Linked DNA regions of Hydrogenophilus thermoluteolus. The protein of the gene in region 1 interacts with the protein of each later gene in a pairwise test. Links are inferred from orthologs where the notes say so. Each region holds a gene or a part of one and is shown in the gene's direction. Other genes may lie near its edges.

Region 1 (7,572 bases):
GGACGAGGAAGCGGCAAGCCCAGCGCGCAAACAGAAACGGGTGGTGATGGCCCACCACGACACGGTGATCGAAGAGGGGGATCACGTGATCCTCTTTTGTACGCAACGGCGGCGCGTGCGTGAGATCGAAAAGCTTTTCGCCGTCGGGTTCGGCTTTTTCTGAATCGGCGGAGCGGCGACGATGCGACCCTGGGTTCCGGCGCTCCATGCGTACGCGTACATTCTCATGCTCTTTTCCCTGCTCTTTTTGGTTCCCACCGCGGCGTCGCTGTGGCGCGCCGACGGCAGCCACACGCTCTACGAAGAAGCGATGGCAGCGGCGTTCGCTGCTGGGGCACTTCTCTGGGCTGCGACGCGGCGGTATCGGCGCGCGCTCCGTCCCGCCGATGGCTTTCTGATCGTCGCGCTCACGTGGGTAGTCTCACCGCTCTTCGCGGCGATCCCGCTCTACCTCTACCGCCCCGAACTCGGCTACGTGCGCGCCTATTTCGAAGCGGTCTCGGGGCTGACAACGACCGGCGCCACGGTCTATTCCGGTTTGGACGATTTCCCCTTTTCCCTCAACCTCTGGCGCGCGTTCCTCCATTGGGTGGGCGGAATGGGGGTGGTCGTTTTGGCGGTAGCGATTCTCCCTTTGCTGGGGATCGGGGGGCGGCAGGTTTTTCAGGCCGAATCCCCCACGCCGTTGAAAGAGGAGTCGCTCACACCGCGCGTTGCCGATACTGCAAAGGGCCTGTGGCTCACCTACGCGGGGATGACGCTCCTGTGCATGGGTGCGTTCTGGTACGGTGGGATGTCGATCGAGGATGCGGTGATCCACGCCTTTTCGGTGATGGGGCTCGGTGGCTTTTCCAGCCACGATGCCTCATTCGGCTATTTTCACAGCCTTACGCTCGAACTCATCGCAATCGCATTCGCTACGCTCGCCGGATTCAACTGGGCCACCCACTATTTGGCGCTGGTGCGAAGATCCGCGAAACCCTACTGGCGCGATCCTGAATTGCCCTACTATTTGGGTGTGCTCGCGTTCAGTAGCCTCATGCTCGCCGCCTATTTGACCGTGAACGGCGCGTACGCCGATTTCTGGCGGGCGCTGCGCGACACCGCGTTTCACGTCGTCTCGATCGCCACGTCGCTGGGTTTGGCGACGACCGACTACACCCTCTGGCCGTTCTTCGCCCAATTGTGGCTGCTCTTCCTGAGCAGTTTCACCGCCTGTGCCGGGTCGACGGGCGGCGGGATCAAAATGATGCGTGCGATCATCCTCTACAAGCAGATCTACCGCGAGATCGTGCGCGCGCTCCACCCCAACGCCGTCGTTCCCGTGCGCTTACGCAAGACGATCATCGAAAACCGTGTCGTTTTCGCGGTTTTGGGTTTTTCCTTTCTCTACATGGTCTCTATCGTCTCGCTCACGCTGGTGCTCAGTGCCAGTGGCCTCGATATCGTCACGGCGTTTTCGGCGGTGGTGGCGTGCATCAACAACACAGGGCCGGGTTTGGGCGCTGTGGGGCCGGCTGCGAATTACGGCTGGTTGAACGAAGGGCAGACGTTGCTTTTGACCTTTACCATGGTGTTGGGGCGCCTTGAAATCTTCACCTTTCTGGTCGTCCTCACCCCAGCGTTCTGGCGACGGTAACGGGGTGCTGGCTGTGTTATCCTCGCGCACGGAACCGTATTGCCGAGAGACGACGTGAAAAACGACCGTTTGCTGCGCGCGTTGCTGCGCGAACCCGTCGACCGCACCCCGATCTGGCTCATGCGCCAAGCGGGGCGCTATCTGCCGGAATACCGACAAACTCGGGCACGTGCCGGGAGTTTTCTCGATTTGTGCCGCAATCCGGCGTTGTGCGTCGAGGTGACGTTACAGCCGATCGCGCGGTTCGGACTCGACGCCGCGATCCTCTTTTCCGATATCCTCACGGTCCCCGACGCGATGGGGTTGGGACTCTATTTCGCCGAAGGGGAAGGACCGAAATTCGAGCGACCGTTGCGGGAAGAGTGGGAGATCCGCAACCTGGCGGTACCCGACCCCGAGGTGGAGCTGCGGTACGTGCTCGACGCGGTGCGGGAGATCAAAGCGGCGCTCGCCGACGAGATTCCGCTGATCGGCTTTTCCGGAAGCCCGTGGACGCTCGCGTGCTACATGGTCGAAGGGGGCGCAAGCAGCGACTACCACACCATCAAAAAAATGCTTTATGCGCGCCCGGAGCTGCTTCATCGGATTTTGGTGGTCAACGCCGAAGCGGTGACGCAGTACCTCAACGCGCAGATCGCCGCCGGTGCGGACGCGGTGATGCTCTTCGACTCGTGGGGAGGCGTGCTTTCCGAACGCGCGTTTGCCGAGTTTTCGCTTGCCTACCTGGAACGGATCTGCGCGGGACTTACGCGCACCGCGCGCGGTCGGCGCGTGCCGGTGATCGTCTTCGTCAAAGGGGGTGGGTTGTGGCTCGAACGAATCGCCGACTGCGGCGCCGACGCGGTGGGGCTCGATTGGACGATCGAGATCGGTCGAGCGCGGCAGTTGGTCGGTGACCGCGTCGCGCTGCAAGGGAACATGGATCCCGCGGTGTTGCTCGCTACACCCGAGGCGGTGCGTCGCGAGGCGCGCGCGATCCTCGCCGCGTATGGCGAAGGCACCGGGCACGTCTTCAATCTGGGCCACGGGATCTCGCAACACACGCCGCCGGAGCATGTCGCGGTGCTCGTCGAGACGGTGCAACAGGAGAGTGCGCAGTACCACCCAACCACATCACCGTGATCGGGTGCGCGGCAGCACGATGAGCGAACGCGTTGCCCGCGTGTTGGTGCCGCAAGCGGGGAAATGCCTCTTCGATTACCGCGTACCGGACATGCACCCGATGTACCGCGGGCAGCTCGTCCGGGTTCCGCTCGGGCGGCGGCGCGTCTTGGGTGTGGTTTGGGCGTGTGACCCGGAACCCGAGGTGCCGCCAGAGCGGCTCAAGCCGATCGCCGAATGGTGGGACGATTGGCCGCCGCTCGATCCGGTCTTGTTGGACCAGATCGCGTTCGCGAGCGATTACTATTTGAACCCGCTGGGCGAATATCTGGCGTTTGTACTGCCGCCCGCACTCAGACGGCGCAAACGCCAAGTGGCGCTCGCCGCGGTAACGGATGGAGCGGTGGGCGAACACGCGACCGGCGAAAACACCGCTTCCCAGCGCCGTTCGGAGCCGGTCGTGACGACGCCGGGGCCACGTTTGACCGCGGCGCAAGCGCGCGCGTATGCACAGCTCACCGCCGGTCCCACGGGTTTCGACCCCGTGCTGCTTTTCGGTGTCACCGGTAGCGGAAAAACGGAGTGCTACCTCCGTCTGATCGCGGAGACGCTGGCGGCCGGGCGCCAAGCGCTCGTATTGGTGCCAGAAATCGGGCTCGTTCCCCAGACCACAACGCGGGTGGTCGCCCGTTTTCCGGGAGCGAGGATCGGCGTCTGGCATTCGGACCTCAACGCGCGCGAACGGCAGCACCTCTTCGCGGCGCTGGTGCAAGGCGCGGTGGACTGTTTGATCGGCACCCGTTCGGCGATCTTTGCGCCGATGCCGCGCTTGGGGCTCATCTTGGTCGACGAAGAGCACGACGCCAGTTACCGACAGTTCGAAGGGGCGCCCTATTCGGCGCGCGATCTTGCACTGTGGCGCGGCAAAGCGGCGCAGGTGCGCGTCGTCTTGGGGTCGGCGACGCCGTCGCTCGAACGCTGGTGGGACAGCGAACGGGGGCGGATCCGCCGGGTGACGCTTGCGGAGCGCGCCACTGGCGTGCCGCTGCCGACGATCGAACTGTTGCCCGTGACGCGGGAAGCACCGCGCACCGCGGGATTGGTGCCCGAGGCATGGGAGGCGCTCAAAGAGACCCTGGCGCGCGGGGAACAGGCGTTGCTCTTCCTCAATCGGCGTGGGTTTGCGCCGACCCTCTATTGCGCCCATTGTGGCTGGGTTCAGGAGTGCCGCCGCTGTTCGGTGCGCATGGTCTATCACCGCGTCGACAGCCGGATGCGCTGCCACCATTGCGGCTGGAGCATCGCGGTGCCCGAGGTCTGCCCCACGTGCGGCAACGGCGGGTTGTCGGTTGCCGGGCAGGGAACGCAACGGCTCGAAGCGGAGTTGCACGCCGCGTTCGCCGATCATGGTGTGGTGCGGATCGACCGCGACGCGTGCCAAACCGCTGCGGCGTTTGCTGCGCTGCGCAAGACGGTGGCGCGCGCCGACGCGAAGCTCTTGATCGGCACGCAGATGATCGCGAAAGGGCACGACTTCCCGGCGCTTTCGCTGGTGATCGTCGTCGGCGCCGATGCGGGGCTGCTTGCGGCCGAGACGCGGGCAACGGAGCGCTTGATGCAGCAGTTGCTGCAAGTTGCCGGGCGGGCCGGGCGAAGCGGGCAACCGGGTCGAGTGCTGGTGCAGACCCGCTATCCGGACCACCCGTTTTTCCAGCAACTGGTCGCGCACGACTACGCGGCGTTCGCCAATACGTTACTGACTGAACGCAAACGGCTAGCGTTGCCGCCTTTCGTGCATCAAGCGTTGCTGCGCGCCGACGCGCCACGACTCGAAGTGGCGCTCGAATTCCTCACTTCAGCGAAAGCGACCGGCGAGGCGATGCGGGAACAGCACGCGCACGGGCATGCGGTGCGCCTCTTGGACGTGGTGCCGCTCAGGATCGTCCGTTTGGCCGGGCGCGAACGGGCACAGCTGGTGGTCGAATCGCCGAACCGCGCTGCGCTCCACACCTTTTTGCGGGCGTGGCGGGAACGGTTGCTGCAGTGGCCACAACGCCAAGGGTTGCGGTGGCGCTTGGAGGTGGATCCGCTCGACGCGTAGCTCAGAGCCGAAAGCGCGCAAACGCCGCTTTGAGTTTCGTCACCCAACCATTGACTTCGCTGCTTGCGGTCGTGATTTCGTTCGCTGCATTCGAAGTTTGCTGCGCGGCGGTTTTGGCGTTGTGCGCCGCTTGGTCGATCGTTTCGCTCAACCGTTCGACGTCGCTTGCGACCTGTAAAATGGAGCGCGCCCGTTCGAGCGTGCCGTGCGTCGCGCGTTCCACCTGCGCCATGAACCCCTGCAACGCGCCGATCCGTTCGTGGCTCGACTGCGTTTCGGCCAGGGTCGCGTCGAGCTGGGCTTCGATCGCTTGACCCTGCTGCGCCAGATTCGTGGTGATCGTGTCGATCTCGCCCGCAGCGACCGCGGACTGTTCGGAGAGTTTGCGCACTTCGTCGGCAACCACCGCAAAGCCCCGGCCCGCCTCACCGGCGCGCGCCGCTTCGATCGCGGCGTTCAAAGCCAAGAGGTTGGTCTGCTCGGCGATTTCCCGCACTTTGTCGGTAATGCGTCGGATCGCCGCCGATTCGGCGATGAAGCGGCGGCTGGCGGCGTTGACCCCGTCGAGTTGCGTGTTCATCGCTTCCAGCGTAGCCAGCGCCTGAGCAAGCGCGCCGGCCATCTGTTGCGCTTCGTCGAGGGTTTTTTGCGCGTCGGCAACGACTGCTTGCGCTTCGGTACGGGCATTGCGTGCGGTGGCGTCGAGCGCGTCCGCAGCGTCGACGATCGCGGTGACGTGGGTTTCACTCTGCCGAGCGCGGTCGGCAATGGCCTGTGCGTTGGCTTCGCTCACTTGCGCGGCGCGCGCCAGCGCTTCGAGTGCGGCATGGACGGTGGAGAGGCTTTCGCGCCATTTGCCGATCATCTCGTGCAGCGCCGTGACGATGCGGCGGGTTTCGTCGCGCTCGCGAACCGCGATCTGTGTGGTCAGGTCACCTTGGGCAAGTTGCTGCACACCGTTGGCGATGCGCGTGATGGTAGCGAGCAACGAGCGCCGAATGGCCAAAGTCATGAGCAAAACGACGAGCGATGCCGCGGCGATCGCAGCGGACAACATCGCAAGGCTGCGCCATTTCGCCGCGCGGTAGCTTTCGACATGTTCGGCAAGGAGCGCATGCACCGACGCGCCGTAGCCCCAGACCCCATCGACCAACTGACTGGCTTCGTCATAGACTTCGAGCGGATCGCGCGCGAAGAAGCCGAATTTGATCGCGTCGAGGGTGGTGTCGAGCATCTCCCCTTGCTCTTGCAGATAGCTCAGTTGCGCGTCGAAGAGGTCGACCAGTTCGGTGACGCCGAAACTGCGCAAGCGGTTGTGGATGAACGCCAGATCTTCGATGCTTTTTGCCAAGGTATGGCGATGGCGGGTGAATTCCAACAGTGCCGGTTCGCCGAAGCGTTGCTCGACGAACGCGAGCGTGAGCAACCCGCGCAAGCGGTTGCTTGCGTCGGTGAGCGGAAGGATATCGTTCAACCACGCCTGAGTCAGACTGCTGATCGTCGGGTCGGGAATGAACGCGAGTTGCGATTCGACCGCGATGAGGCGCATCGTTTCCAATAATCCGTCGACGAGCGGCGCCAGCATCTGGAAGCGATCGGCCGCATCGCGGGTCTTGATCTCCTGCCAGGAACGATCGAGCATTGCGATCTGTTCGGTCAAGGTTGGCGAAAGCGGGGCTTGCGTGGCAAGGGTGCGAAACGCGTTCCATTGGCTGTCGATTTCAGTCACGAGCGTCTGCGCGTTTTGGGTCGCGTGCTGGTGGAGTTCACTCTTGGGGTCCGCAGCGAGCGTAACCCCGGACCAGGTGCGTAGGATGGGCACCTGACGGTAGACGTCCCCCAGGCGCGTGAGCAACTCGAGTCCGGCAAATTGCCGCTGCGCCGTTTGCACGCTTTGCCAATCTTTCCACAAGGTCAATCCATTGGTGGTCGCAACCAGCAGCCCGCCGACGATGAGGATCGAAAGGAGTTTGGCGGAAATCGACAAATGACGCATGATGACGCTCCAACCGCGCGGACAGGTAAACACAGTATAGTCGAAGGCATGCTCTGTCTAACGGCAAAATTGCCGATTGCTTTAGCGTTTTATTTCGGCTTTTGGCCGCGGCAACCATCCCCGTGGTAAGATGACGAAAAATAGAAGGTGGTCGCGATGAGCAAAGCGACGTTGCAACTGACCTATACCTTGACGCTGGAACTTCCGGCGGCGCTCGAAACGGTCCCAGAGGCGGATCTGGCGAAAACGCTCGACGGTCTTCTGGGGAACGCCGTCCATCAAGGGTTGCGGACCGTTGTGGGGAAGCGCTTGGCCGGTGCGGGTGTTCGCGTCACGAAGCTGACGCACCAAGTGGCGTTGACCCGCCCCCGCCGCGCGGTCGGCACAACGATCCCGAAAGAGCGGCTCGTCGCCGCGGCGCCCCATCTCACCGACGTGGAGCTGGCCGACGTCGAAGCAAGCATCGGCAATCTCCCGTTCCTCGCCGAGGAGGAGCTGCACAAGCGGATTCGGGCGCGCGCGTTGAAGCGCGTGAACGAGGTGCGGTTGGTGCCGGTCAAAGTGGTTGCCGAAAAAAGTAACGGCGAGCGGTTCGAAGGGGCAGCGGCACTCAACATCACGCACGGTGCGCTCTTTTTCCCCGAGGAGTTGCGCAGCCTGCGTTTCAAAGCCAATGCGCCGGTTCAGATCTACCTTCCCGACGTGGAAACGCCATTGGTTGGCGTCTATCGGGGA
Region 2 (4,110 bases), 270 kb from region 1 along the record:
AACACGGCTGGATCGTTCCGGAACCGGCGCGTGAAAAGACCGGAAAGCAGATCGCGGTGGTCGGCTCGGGCCCGGCAGGGCTGGCGTGTGCCCAGCAGTTGGCGCGTGCCGGACACAGCGTTACCGTGTTCGAAAAGAGCGACCGCATCGGGGGGCTGCTGCGCTACGGGATTCCCGACTTCAAACTTGAAAAGTGGCAGATCGACCGCCGGATCGCGCAGATGGAGGCAGAAGGGGTGGTGTTTCGCACCCGCGTGCGTGTCGGGCCGCCGTTGCCCGAAGCGGTGAACGACGACGCCACCGAGTCGATCACTCCAGAAGAATTGCGGGCGCAGTTCGACGCCGTGGTCCTTGCGGTCGGGTCGGAAGTGCCGCGCGATCTCGACGTGCCGGGGCGGACGCTTGCGGGCATCCATTTCGCGATGAAGTTCCTTACGCCGCAAAACAAAGCGGTCGCGGGGGATCAACCCAATCCCATCGACGCCAAAGGCAAGCACGTGATCGTGATCGGTGGCGGGGATACCGGCGCCGACTGTACCGGGACGAGTCTGCGCCAAGGGGCGCTTTCGGTCACCCAGCTCGAACTGTTGCCCAAACCGCCGGAAAAGGAAGAAAAGCTCGTGACCTGGCCCTATTGGCCGCACAAACTGCGGACCTCGACCTCGCACGAAGAGGGGCGGGTCGTCCGCGAGTGGGCGGTGATGACCAAAGCGTTCCTGGGGGACGAGCACGGGCGCGTGCGAGCGATTAGCTTGGCGCGGCTCGACTGGTCGAGCGGCAAGCCGGTCGAGATCCCCGACAGCGAATTCGAACTGCCTGCCGACCTCGTCTTCTTGGCGATGGGGTTCGTCCATCCGGCGCAGGAACTCCTCGATGCGTTCGGGATCGAAAAGGACGCGCGCGGCAACGCGGCTGCGGCAACCGATGGGCCCAACGCCTACGCAACGAACGTACCTGGTGTCTTCGTCGCGGGGGACTGCCGCCGCGGACAATCGCTCGTGGTCTGGGCGATTCGCGAAGGGCGGCAGTGCGCACGGGCCGTCGACGAGGCGCTGATGGGAACGTCGATCCTGCCGCGGTGATTCTTGCCTAGGCAGGCTACCCAATCAGGGCGCCTACCCTTTGGATGAGGGGGCGCCCTTGTCATTTGTGGAGGGGTGATGACGGATACGCAAGACGAACGAAAGGTCGCAGTTCGCCTGGCGGGGGTGTTTGCGCTCCGTATGGTGGGGCTCTTTTTGGTATTACCGGTGCTTGCCGACTACGCTCGCCATTTGCCGGGTGGCGATTCGGCGTCGGCGGTGGGGCTGGCGTTGGGGGTCTATGGGCTGACCCAAGCGCTGCTTTTGCTGCCGCTTGGCTGGGCATCCGACCGTTGGGGGCGCAAACCGATCATCTATTTTGGGTTGGTGCTGTTCGTGCTCGGTGGGGTGTTAGCGGCGTGGGCACCGACCGTGCATTGGCTGGTTGCGGCGCGCGCGATTCAAGGGGCCGGAGCGATTTCGTCCGCAGTGACCGCGCTCGTCGCCGATTTGACCGCTCCAACGTTTCGCACGCGCGCGATGGCGATGATCGGGGCGTCGATCGGGTTGGCGTTTGCGGGGTCGCTGGCGGTGGCGCCGTGGCTCTACGGGGTGATCGGGATGCGCGGCATCTTTCTCCTCACCGCAGTGATGGGAGTGCTGGCGCTCGTGATGGTGGCGCGCGGAGTGCCCAATCCGCCGCCGCCAGCCCCAACGCACAGTGCGTCGCACGGGGAAGCGGAACGCCGGGGTTTTGCGGTCGTCTTGCGGGATTCCCGCTTGCTGCGTCTCGATTTCGGCGTCTTTTGCCTGCACTTCGTTCAGATGGCGATGTGGGTAGTCGTTCCCGCCCTGTTGGTCGCACAGGCTGGGTTGCCGGTATCGGCCCACTGGCAGGTCTATGCGGTCGCGGTGGTGGTCGCGTTGCTCGTGATGGTGCCGCTGGTGATCCTCGCGGAGAAGCGGGGGAAAATCGCTGCGGTCTATCGGGGGGCGGTGCTGTTGCTGGTCGCGGTGCAACTGGGGTTCGCCCTGTTGGCCTTTTTCCCGGACCGCAGCGGCCTGTGGTCGTTGGGTGTAGCGCTCACGCTTTTTTTCGTCGCGTTCAACGTGCTCGAAGCGACCCAGCCGTCGTGGATTTCGAAAGTGGCACCACCGCGATACAAAGGGGCAGCGTTGGGGGTCTATAACACGCTGCAGTCGTTGGGGCTTTTCGCGGGCGGAGCATTCGGCGGTTGGGTAGCGCAACACTGGGGGCGTGGTGCGCTCTTCCTTGCCTGCGCCCTGGCAGGGGTTTTGTGGTATGCTTCCGCGCAACGGCTCTCTCCCCCGGCAGAGGGCATCGAGGAGGCAAATCATGGCATCGGTCAATAAAGTCATTCTGGTCGGTAATCTCGGGCGCGACCCCGAAACGCGGTATCTGCCCAGCGGTGAGCCGGTGGTGAATCTCTCAGTGGCGACGTCGGAACGGTGGCGTGACAAGCAAACCGGTGAGATGCGCGAACAGACCGAGTGGCACCGCGTCGTCTTCTTCGGGCGGCAGGCGGAGGTCGCCGCGCAGTATCTGCGCAAAGGCTCGCCCGTCTATATCGAGGGGTCGATCCGCACGCGCAAATGGACGGACCAGAACGGACAAGAGCGTTATACGACCGAAATCCGTGGCGATACCTTCAAAATGCTGGGTTCGCGCGGGGGCAGCGAAGGCGACGTGCCGATGCAACCGGCGGCAGCTCCGGCTGCGCAACCGTCTGGCGCGCCCAGTGCCGCGGCGGCGCCGTTCGTCGATAATGGCTTTGCCGACGACGATATCCCGTTCTGACGATTATGTCCGAAACGGTGGTGTGGGACGATCGTGGCGTTGCCACGATCGATACCGGTTATCTTCGCTCCAATCTCGCTGCAGTCTATCTCTTGGCAGCGGGAAACGAAGCGGCGTTCTTCGATACGGGCGTCAATAGCGCGTTGCCGCGTTACCTGGAAACTCTGGCCAGAAGCGGAATCGCGCCGGAAGCGGTCCGTTATCTTTTTCTCACCCATATCCACCTCGACCATGCGGGGGGGACGGGGCAGTTGTTGGCTGCGCTTCCCAACGCGCAGGTGGTGGTCCATCCGCGCGGCGCGCGCCATCTGATCGACCCTTCGCGCCTGTGGCAGGCAACGTGTGCCGTCTACGGTGAAGCGCAAGCCTTTGCGCTCTACGGTTACCTGATGCCCGTGCCCGAAGAGCGGGTGATCCCGGCAACGGAGGGTCAGCGGTTCACCGTTGGCGATCACACCATCGTGGCGTTCGACGCGCCGGGACACGCGCGCCATCACCTCTTTTATTGGGACGAAACGGCGCGGATCGTGTTTACGGGCGACACGTTGGGGTTGTCGTACCGGGAGCTCGACGTCGAGGGGCGCCCGACGGTGGTCCCGACCACGACGCCAAGCGAGTTCGACCCGGATGCGCTCGTGGCGACGACGAACCGCATCGCCGCGCTTGCGCCGGAAAAGGCGTACCTCACCCATTTTGGCGGGGTGACCGAAGTGGCGCGTCTGGTTGCGGAGCACAACCGCTTGGTCGATGCGTACGTCGGGATCGCCCGTTCGGCGCGTGGCGAGGGGACGACGCGTCACCTCGAGATCTTGGAGGGGCTGCGGGCGTTGATGCTCGAAGAGGGGGAACGCCAAGGGTGGCCGCTTACCGGCGAGATGTTACTCGAGTTCCTCGCGTGGGATCTCGAATTGAACGCGCAGGGGTTGGGCATTTGGCGCGATCGGACCGTCCGCGCCGTCTGACGGCGCTCGCCAACCTCTTTGGCGCTGAAGGTGTGGCACGCCTCACTGACGCGCACGTGGCGGTGGTCGGTCTGGGCGGTGTCGGTTCGTGGGCGGCCGAGGCGTTGGCGCGTAGCGGCGTGGGACGCCTCACGCTCATCGATATGGACGTGGTCGTCGAAAGTAACCTCAACCGTCAGGTACAGGCGCTGCGCACCACCTGCGGGATGGCCAAAGTGACGGCGCTTGCCGAACGTTTTGCTCAGATTGCGCCTGAGCTTGACGTGCGTCCGGTCGATGCGTTCGTGACCCCGGACAATGTCGCGAC

Evidence for each region. The genes of interacting proteins can lie anywhere in the genome.
Region 2: the proteins of priA (region 1) and ssb interact in binary tests that used the Escherichia coli proteins (3 or more experiments, as listed by UniProt). The link is inferred for Hydrogenophilus thermoluteolus from one-to-one orthologs.

The regions. Positions count from the first base shown.
Region 1 is NZ_AP018558.1:2,196,768-2,204,339, reverse strand. Bases 2,413-5,310 are described here. They hold priA (replication restart helicase PriA), read left to right. Parts: upstream 2,413-2,780; coding sequence 2,781-4,841; downstream 4,842-5,310. Other genes in these bases: HPTL_RS10675 (methyl-accepting chemotaxis protein), read right to left, coding at 4,843-5,310; hemE (uroporphyrinogen decarboxylase), read left to right, coding at 2,413-2,761. In the rest of the region: Trk system potassium transporter TrkA, read left to right, coding at 1-163; HPTL_RS10690 (TrkH family potassium uptake protein), read left to right, coding at 182-1,639; more of hemE, read left to right, coding at 1,694-2,412; more of HPTL_RS10675, read right to left, coding at 5,311-6,837; HPTL_RS10670 (hypothetical protein), read left to right, coding at 6,994-7,572.
Region 2 is NZ_AP018558.1:1,929,545-1,933,654, reverse strand. The notes cover bases 1,114-4,110. They hold ssb (single-stranded DNA-binding protein), read left to right. Parts: upstream 1,114-2,379; coding sequence 2,380-2,841; downstream 2,842-4,110. Other genes in these bases: HPTL_RS09390 (tRNA threonylcarbamoyladenosine dehydratase), read left to right, coding at 3,773-4,110; HPTL_RS09395 (MBL fold metallo-hydrolase), read left to right, coding at 2,847-3,803; HPTL_RS09405 (MFS transporter), read left to right, coding at 1,161-2,396. In the rest of the region: HPTL_RS09410 (glutamate synthase subunit beta), read left to right, coding at 1-1,082. UniProt on the Escherichia coli protein: Plays an important role in DNA replication, recombination and repair. Binds to ssDNA and to an array of partner proteins to recruit them to their sites of action during DNA metabolism. Acts as a sliding platform that migrates on DNA via reptation.